2 regions of the Pseudacidovorax sp. DMC4 genome follow, and region 1 is predicted to be linked to the other one. Evidence: predicted binding sites of a transcription regulator. Region 1 holds the regulator's gene; the other holds the start of a gene.
The links. The regulator HrcA, encoded in region 1, represses chaperone genes, less so after heat shock. The targets are predictions, from matches to a motif close to TTAGCACTCNNNNNNNNNGAGTGCTAA.
Positions count from the first base shown of each region.

Region 2: the regulator HrcA is predicted to act here: its motif matches at 2,523-2,549, upstream of groES (co-chaperone GroES).

Region 1 is NZ_JBQUYR010000003.1:271,047-275,460, reverse strand. Features, by position in the region: gene ACT54X_RS07820 (adenosylcobalamin-dependent ribonucleoside-diphosphate reductase) at 1-1,029, shown strand, start outside; gene ACT54X_RS07815 (Crp/Fnr family transcriptional regulator) at 1,135-1,911, shown strand; gene hrcA (heat-inducible transcriptional repressor HrcA) at 1,974-2,987, opposite strand; gene ACT54X_RS07805 (NAD kinase) at 3,084-3,983, shown strand; gene recN (DNA repair protein RecN) at 3,984-4,414, shown strand, end outside.
Region 2 is NZ_JBQUYR010000005.1:284,891-289,304, forward strand. Features, by position in the region: gene ACT54X_RS11925 (NADP-dependent isocitrate dehydrogenase) at 1-293, shown strand, start outside; gene groL (chaperonin GroEL) at 480-2,120, opposite strand; gene groES (co-chaperone GroES) at 2,150-2,440, opposite strand; gene ACT54X_RS11940 (hypothetical protein) at 2,849-3,244, shown strand; gene ACT54X_RS11945 (TonB-dependent siderophore receptor) at 3,434-4,414, shown strand, end outside.

The DNA.
Region 1 (4,414 bases):
GAGCCGGTGCTGGCCTCGCTGCGCTGGCCCGGCCGGCCGGACTTTCCCGCCGGCAATGCGGCCTGGTGCACCATGGTTCGGCATCCGCACGGGCAGTTCGCGCTTTTCGTCGGCGAAGCCCCGGACGGCGGCGAGGGCGCCCGGCCGCTGCCCTTCGAGGTGTGGGTCAACGGCGCCGAGCAGCCCCGCGGCCTGGGCGCCCTGGCCAAGACGCTGTCGATGGACCTGCGGGCGCGCGACGCCGAATGGGTGCGCCTCAAGCTCGACGCGCTGGCCACCGTGCAGGAGGAGCGCCCCTTCGACATGCCCTTCCCACCCCATGGCGAGGTGCGCACATTCCCCGGCGTGGTTGCCGCCACCGCCGCCGTGCTGCGCTGGCGCTGCGAGCAGTTGGGTCTGTGGAACCCGCCCGCGCCCGGCACGCCGGTGCTCGACGCCCTGTTCAGCCTGGACGAGCCGCACACCGGCCCCTCCGGCACGCTGGCCTGGGCCGTGGACATCGAGAACCCGGCCACGGGCGAAGCCTTCACCCTCACGCTCAAGGAGGTGCTGCTGCCCAGCCCCAGCGGCGCCACCCACACCCGGCCCTGCGCCCTGGGCTTCTCGGGCAACTATCCGCGCGCGCTCGACGGACTGGCGCGCGTGCTGTCGCTGGACATGCGGGTGATCGACCCGGCATGGATTGGCATGAAGCTGCGCAAGCTGCTGAGCTATGCCGAGCCGCTGGGCCACTTCATGGCCTTCGTGCCCAGCCTGGATCCGAAGGTGCGGCGGCAGCAGACCTGGCCCTCGACCGTGGCCTACCTGGCGCGGCTGGTGATCCATCGCTACGCCATGCTCGGTGTGCTGGACGAGGAAGGCTTTCCGCTTCAGGAGATGGGCATCCTGGCCGCCCCTGCCGTCACAGCGCCGGGCGTGCAGCAGGCCATGGCCGGCGCCGCCTGCCCCGAATGCGGCAACGCCACCCTGATCCGCAAGGATGGCTGCAGCTTCTGTACCGCCTGCGGCTTCACCGGACTGTGCGGCTGATGGCGGGCGGCGGCCGATCCGCCAACCCTTGCGCTGGCTCAAGGCAGCGCGGTCGCATCGTGGGCAGAGTCGGGCATCGACCACCTGACGCCACCCCGACCTTTCATGCTGCCGGCCCTGTCTTCCCTGACCTCCGACGCACCGCGCCCCGAAGCGCGGCGCTGGAAAGCCGCCACCGGGCGGCGGCCGGTCGTCCTGTCCGGCGTGCCCTTGTTGCGCGGCGCCTTCGCCCCCTGCGAGCCAGCACCGGCCACGCTGGAGCGGCTGGCCGGCGCCCTGCGCCTGCATGTGCTGCCCAAGGGCGCCATCGCCGCCATGCCGGACAACCATCCACCGTCGTGGTGGCTCGTTGCCGAAGGCCGCATCGTGGTCGGCCGCATTGGTGCGGATGGGGGTCTGGTCGAGAACCGCGTTCTCGGCCCGGGCCAGTGGCTGGATCTCGCCTCCGCCTGGCTGGAGTCGGACTGGATCGAGTCAGCCGTGTGTCCGGCTCGCGTCACCCTGGCCGCACTGCCGCTGGAGCACCTGCTGGAAGCCGCTCGGCAGGATCCGGCCCTTCAGCGCGCCGTCGGCCTGGTGATGGCCGAGCGCATCCGCCAACTGACGGACGGGCGGCACGAATTGGCCACCAAGGACGTGCTGGGGCGCCTGGCCGCCTGGCTGCTGCGCGAACCTTTCGAAGCCGCCGGCAAGGACCGCTCGGTGCGATTGCCGGTGCAGAAGCGCTCCATTGCGCGCCAGCTGGTGATGGCACAGGCCACGCTGTCCCGCTGCTTCCGGCGACTGGTGGAACTGGGATGCATCGAGATGCATGGCTACGTCGTACTGATCCGCGACGTGCCGGCGCTGCAGGCGCTGGCGGGGGAAGCGCCGGCGCGCTGATCCGCGGTCGTCCGAACGGCGTGCCCCGTCTCTCTACGCCATGTCGGCGCGGCGCCGAACGGCTACTTGTTGTTGTGGCTCAGCGCGTTGCTGACCAAGCGGGAAGTGATGTCCACGATCTGGATCATGCGGTCATAGGGCATGCGGGTCGGTCCGATCACGCCCAGGGTGCCGACCACCTCGCCGTTGACTTCGTAGTTGGCACTGACGACCGACAGCTCTTCGTACGGCACCACCTGGCTTTCGCCGCCAATGAAGATGCGCACGCCGTCGGACTTGCTGGACATGTCCAGCAACCGCATCAGCTCGGCCTTCTGCTCGAACAACTCGAAGGCACGGCGCAACTGGCCCATGTCGCTGGAGAAGTCGCTCACGGCCAGCAGGTTGCGCTCGCCGGCAATGATGACTTCTTCCTGTGCCTGCGAAAACGCCTGCGAGCTCGCCTGCACTGCCGCCTGCATCAGCGAGGCGATCTCGGCGCGCAGGCCGTCCATCTCGCCCTTGAGACGGTCGCGCACCTGCTCGATGGACAGGCCACCGTAGTGGGCGGTGAGGTAGTTGGAGGTTTCGATGAGCTCCGACTGGGTGTAGTCCCGGTCGGTGAAGATGACCTGGTTCTGCACGTCGCCGTCGGGCGAGACGATGATGACCAGGAGCCGCCGCTCCGACAGCCGCAGGAATTCGATGTGCCGGAAGGCCGTCGTGCGCCGCGGCGCCATCACCACGCCCACGAACTGGGAGAGGTTCGACAGCAGCTGTGCCGCGCTGGCGATCACTTTCTGGGGCTGGTCCGGCGGCAGGCTCGGCGGCGTGGACTGCAACTGGGCCCGCTGGGCCGTGAGCATGGTGTCGACGAACAGCCGGTAGCCGCGCGCAGTGGGAATGCGGCCGGCGGAGGTGTGGGGGCTGACGATCAGCCCCAGGTCCTCGAGGTCGGCCATCACATTGCGGATGGTGGCGGGGGAAAGCTCGAGACCGGCGGCGCGCGAGAGCGTGCGCGAGCCGACGGGTTGGCCGTCGGCGATGTAGCGTTCCACCAGGGTCTTGAGCAGCAGCTTGGCGCGGTCGTCCAGCATCGGCAAATGATACCCCGCGGCCCGCGATCCCTAGGCGGCGGACAAGGCCTTGCCAGGCGGTGGGACGCCTCCGGTGTCGTGATGTAATTTGTCCCCATGCACGCACCCTTCCGCCATGTGGCGCTCATCGGCAAGTACCAGGCGACGGCGGCGCGCGAGCGCGATGCTGTCATCGAGGGCATTGCGGCGTTCCTGGAGTCGCGCGGCTGCGTCGTGGTGCTCGAGCGCAGCAGCGCCGAATGCGGCGAGGACGGCGTGCCGCGCGCGGGCCGCTGGCCCCTGCTCACGGTGCAGGAGATCGGCGAGCAGTGCGACCTGGGCCTGGTCGTCGGCGGCGACGGCACCATGCTGGGCATCGGCCGGCAGCTCGCCCGCTACGGCGTGCCGCTGATCGGCATCAACCGCGGCCGCCTGGGCTTCGTCACCGACATCCCGCTGGAACATTACGAGGCCACACTCACGCCGATGCTGGCCGGCGAGTACGAGGAAGACCACCGCAGCCTGATCCAGGCCCGGGTCATGCGCGCCGGCGAGGTCGTGTTCACCGCCCAGGCCATGAACGACGTGGTGGTCAACCGCGGCGCCACCTCCGGCATGGTCGAGCTGCGCGTCTCGGTCGGCGGGCATCTGGTGGCCAACCAGCGTGCCGACGGCCTGATCATCGCCACGCCTACCGGCTCCACCGCTTACGCACTGTCGGCGGGCGGGCCGATGCTGCATCCCTCCATCCCCGGCTGGGTGATGGTGCCGATCGCGCCGCACACGCTGTCGAACCGGCCGATCCTGCTGCCCGACGCCGAGGAGATCTCGGTCGAGGTGGTGGGCGGGCGCGACGCCAGCGCCAATTTCGACATGCAGTCCCTCGCCTCCCTCGCCCATGGCGACCAGGTGCTGGTGCGGCGCTCCGAGCACAGGGTGCGCTTCCTGCATCCGCGCGGCTGGAGCTATTTCGACACCCTGCGCAAGAAACTTCACTGGAACGAAGGAGGCTCCTGAGTGGCCCTGCGACGCATCGTCCTGCGCGACTTCGTCATCGTCCGCGCGCTCGACCTGGACCTGGCCGAGGGCTTCACCGTGCTCACGGGCGAGACTGGCGCCGGCAAGTCGATCCTGATCGACGCCCTGCAACTGGCGCTGGGCAACCGGGCCGACGCCGGTTCCGTGCGCGAAGGCGCCGAGCGGCTGGATGTGAGCGCCGAATTCGACGCCGACCCGGCGCTCGGCACCTGGCTGGAAGAAGGCGGCTTCGAGGCCGGCGACACCCTGCTGCTGCGCCGCACCGTCGACACCCAGGGCCGCAGCCGCGGCTGGATCAACGGAAGCCCGGCCACCGCCACGCAGCTGCGTGAACTGGGCGCGCACCTGCTGGACATCCACGGCCAGCATGCGTGGCAGAGCCTGACCCGCCCCGATGCCGTGCGCGGCCT
Region 2 (4,414 bases), on a different contig from region 1:
GTCCGAGCCCCAAGACCGGCCAGCTGGACAACCGCGGCAGCCACTTCTACATCGCGCTGTACTGGGCCCAGGCCCTGGCCGAGCAGACCGAGGACGCCGAGCTGGCGGCCAAGTTCAAGCCCCTGGCCGAGAAGCTGGCCGCCGACGAGCAGAAGATCGTCGCCGAACTGGCCGAGGTGCAGGGCAAGCCGGCCGACATCGGCGGCTACTACAAGACCGACCCGGCCAAGACCGAAGCCGTGATGCGCCCCAGCAAGACCTTCAACGAGGACCTGGCCAGCGTCGCTGCCTGATCGGGTTCCGGGCTGCAGTGCAGCCCCGGCCCATCAACGAGAAAGCCGTCGCATGCGACGGCTTTTTTTCGCCCCGCCGAAGCAGCGCGCAGGCGGGCACCCATGAAAAAAGCCGGGCTCTGCCCGGCTTTTTGATCTGACTTGAACAGAGCCAAATCGAGCGCGCAGCAGCGCGCTCGATTTGAATTACATGTCCATGCCGCCCATGCCACCCATGCCACCGGGCATGGCAGGCGCTGCGGACTCGTCCTTCGGCGCTTCGGCGACCATGCACTCGGTCGTCAGCAGCAGGGCAGCCACGGAAGCGGCGTTCTGCAGGGCGGTGCGGGTCACCTTGGTCGGGTCCAGGATGCCCATCTCGATCATGTCGCCATAGGTGTCGTTGGCGGCGTTGAAGCCGTAGTTGCCCTTGCCTTGCAGCACGGCGTTCACGACCACGCTCGGCTCGCCACCGGCGTTGGCAACGATCTCGCGCAGGGGCGCTTCGATGGCCTTCAGGATCAGCTTGATGCCGGCGTCCTGGTCGGCGTTGTCGCCCTTGATGTCACCGACGGCTTGCTTGGCACGCAGCAGGGCCACGCCACCACCGGCCACCACGCCTTCTTCCACCGCGGCACGCGTGGCGTGCAGGGCGTCTTCGACGCGGGCCTTCTTTTCCTTCATTTCGACTTCGGTGGCAGCGCCGACCTTGATCACGGCCACGCCGCCGGCCAGCTTGGCCACGCGCTCTTGCAGCTTCTCGCGGTCGTAGTCGCTGGTGGCTTCCTCGATCTGGATGCGGATCTGCTTGACGCGGGCTTCGATGTCGGCCGCGGCACCGGCGCCATCGATGATGGTGGTGTTTTCCTTGCCCACTTCGATGCGCTTGGCCTGGCCCAGGTCGGCCAGGGTCACCTTCTCGAGCGACAGGCCCACTTCTTCAGCGATGACCTTGCCGCCGGTCAGGATGGCGATGTCTTCCAGCATGGCCTTGCGGCGGTCGCCGAAGCCAGGTGCCTTGACGGCCACGACCTTCAGGATGCCGCGGATGGTGTTGACCACCAGGGTCGCCAGCGCTTCGCCGTCGACTTCTTCGGCAATGATCAGCAGCGGACGGCCGGCCTTGGCCACGGCTTCCAGCGTGGGCAGCAGGTCACGGATGTTGCTGATCTTCTTGTCGAACAGCAGGACAAACGGGTTGTCCAGCAGTGCGGCCTGCTTCTCGGGGTTGTTGATGAAGTAGGGCGACAGGTAGCCGCGGTCGAACTGCATGCCTTCGACGACGTCCAGCTCGTTGGCCAGGCTCTTGCCGTCTTCGACGGTGATCACGCCTTCCTTGCCGACCTTGTCCATCGCGTCAGCAATGATCTGGCCGACGTCGGTGTCGCTGTTGGCCGAGATGGAGCCGACCTGGGCGATTTCCTTGGAGGTCGTGGTGGCCTTGCTGGACTTCTTCAGCGCTTCGACCAGAGCGGCGACCGCCTTGTCGATGCCGCGCTTCAGGTCCATCGGGTTCAGGCCGGCGGCCACGTACTTGGAGCCTTCGCGCACGATGGCCTGGGCCAGCACGGTGGCGGTGGTGGTGCCATCACCGGCGTTGTCGCTGGTCTTGGAGGCCACTTCCTTCACGAGCTGGGCGCCCATGTTCTGCAGCTTGTCCTTCAGCTCGATTTCCTTGGCCACGGACACACCGTCCTTGGTCACGGTGGGGGCGCCGAAGGAGCGCTCGAGCACCACGTTGCGGCCCTTGGGGCCCAGGGTCACCTTGACGGCGTTGGCGAGGATGTTCACGCCTTCGACCATGCGTGCGCGGGCGTCGCCGCCGAAGACCACGTCTTTTGCTGCCATTTTGTGTTTCTCCTAGATCCGGGGATTGATTACTTCTCGACGACCGCGAACAGGTCGTCTTCCTTCATGACCAGCAGCTCTTCGCCATCGACCTTGACGGTCTGGCCGGAGTACTTGCCGAACAGCACGCGGTCGCCGACCTTGATGTTCAGGACGACGAAGTCGCCCTTGTCGTTGCGCTTGCCGGGGCCGACAGCGAGGACTTCACCCTGGTCCGGCTTCTCGGCGGCGTTGTCGGGGATCACGATGCCCGAGGCGGTCTTGGTTTCGCTTTCAACGCGCTTGACGATCACGCGATCGTGCAGAGGACGAAGTTTCATTAGGAATCTCCTGGAAGAGGGACGGAATGAGGGTTGTGCGGCGGGGCAGCGAGGCCCTGCCATCCACTTGGCGCCGGTGCTGTTAGCACTCACCGCCAGCGAGTGCTAATCATAAGGACTTTTGGCGGCGTTTCAACAGGGCGCGGGCCTACAGCGTGTCTGGACGGCAGCCGGCAAGTCAGGACTTGACTATTCGTTGCGAACAATCGGGGCTGTTGAATCCATTAATTGTTCGCGTGATGGAAACGTTCCGGCCACGGCTTGGCACGCAGTAACGCGGCTTTGCGGGCGCATCATTCATTCCACGGCGCCGATGAAACCCCAAGCGCCGCCACCGCTCGGCGACGACCCGTCGCCCCGCAGGCTCTCAGTGGGTGACCCATCCTCGCTACAGAAAAGGACAACATCATGACCAAGACTTCCAAGACCCTCGCTGCCGCCGCGCTCGCCCTGTTCGCCGCCGCCGGTGCCGTTCATGCCGAGGAATACGAAGGCGTGCTCCAGTTCAACTCCAACCTCAGCCGCGCCGAAGTGCAGACCCAGGGTGTCGCTGCCGCCCATGGCCCCGATCTCTACGCCGAAGGCGCCCTGGCCCACACCACGCCGGTGATGAGCTCGCCGCGCCTGCGCGCCTCAGTGCAGGCCGAAGCCGTTGCGGCCGCCCATGCGCCCGACCAGAACGTGCAGGTCGGCTCGCGGGGCGACCAGCGCTTCTTCGCCGGCATCGCTCCGAGCACCGTGGTCGGCGGTACCACCTGGGCGATCCGCGGCAACACGAGCGCTGCCCAGCAAGGCGCTGAATAAGCCCACCCTGCGCGGGGAGGCCAGAGGGGCCGGCCCGTGTCTTCCTTCATAGGCGCCTGCGGGCGCCTTTTTCAATGGCGGCCACCATGCATTCCCACAGGCGGCGCCAGCCCATGCCGCAGCGTCAGCATCACGTCAACTTAGAATAAAAATTGTTCTCAGTTGTATTGTTATGAGGATCGCTTGTCCATGCCTTTCGACGCATCGTTGCCGTCTCCGCGCCGCCCAGGGGTGGTCCAGAGTGCCTGGGTACTTCTGCTGAGCACGGCCGCAGCCTCGGCCCAGGTACCCGCGGTTTCATCGGCTGCGAACACCTTGCCGACGGTGCGTGTCGATGCCGAGGCACCGGCCGAGACCGCCACCTCGCCGGTCATCGGCTACCGCGCCACGCGCAGCGCCACGGCCACCAAGACCGACACCCCCCTGGCCGAGACGCCGCAATCCGTGACCATCGTGACGCGCGACCAGATCGTGGACCAGGGCGCCACGAACCTGCAGGACGCGCTGGGCTATGCCGCTGGCGTGCGCTCGGACGCCTACGGCCTGGACTCGCGCAACGATGCCGTGCGCGTGCGCGGCTCGACGCCGGACGTCTACCTCGACGGCCTCAAGCAGGCCTACGGCTACTACACCAGCACCACCCGCACCGACCCCTACACGCTCGAGCGGCTGGAAGTGCTGCGCGGACCTTCCGGCATGCTCTTCGGCGCCGGCACGGCCGCGGGCGTGGTCAACATGGTCAGCAAGCGGCCGCTGTTCGAGACGCAGCGCGAAGTGGGCGTGCAGTTGGGCAGCTGGAACCGCCGCCAGCTGCAGGCCGACCTGACCGGCCCGCTGAATGCCGAAGGCACGCTGGCCTATCGGCTGATCGCCGTGGCCCGCAAGTCCGACACGCAGGTCGACCATGTGCCGGACGACCGGCAACTGCTTGCGCCCTCGCTCACCTGGCGGCCCACGGCCATGACGTCGCTGACCCTGCAGGGCCTGTGGCAGCAGGACAAGAGCGGCAGCTCGTCGCAGTTCTTCCCGTGGCAGGGCACGATCCTGCCCAACCCGAATGGCCGTTTGCCCACCGACCGCTTCATCGGCGAGGCCGGCGACCACTACGACAGCACCCGCCGCACTTTCGGCTGGCAGTTCGAGCACCGCTTCAACGACCAGTGGGCCGTG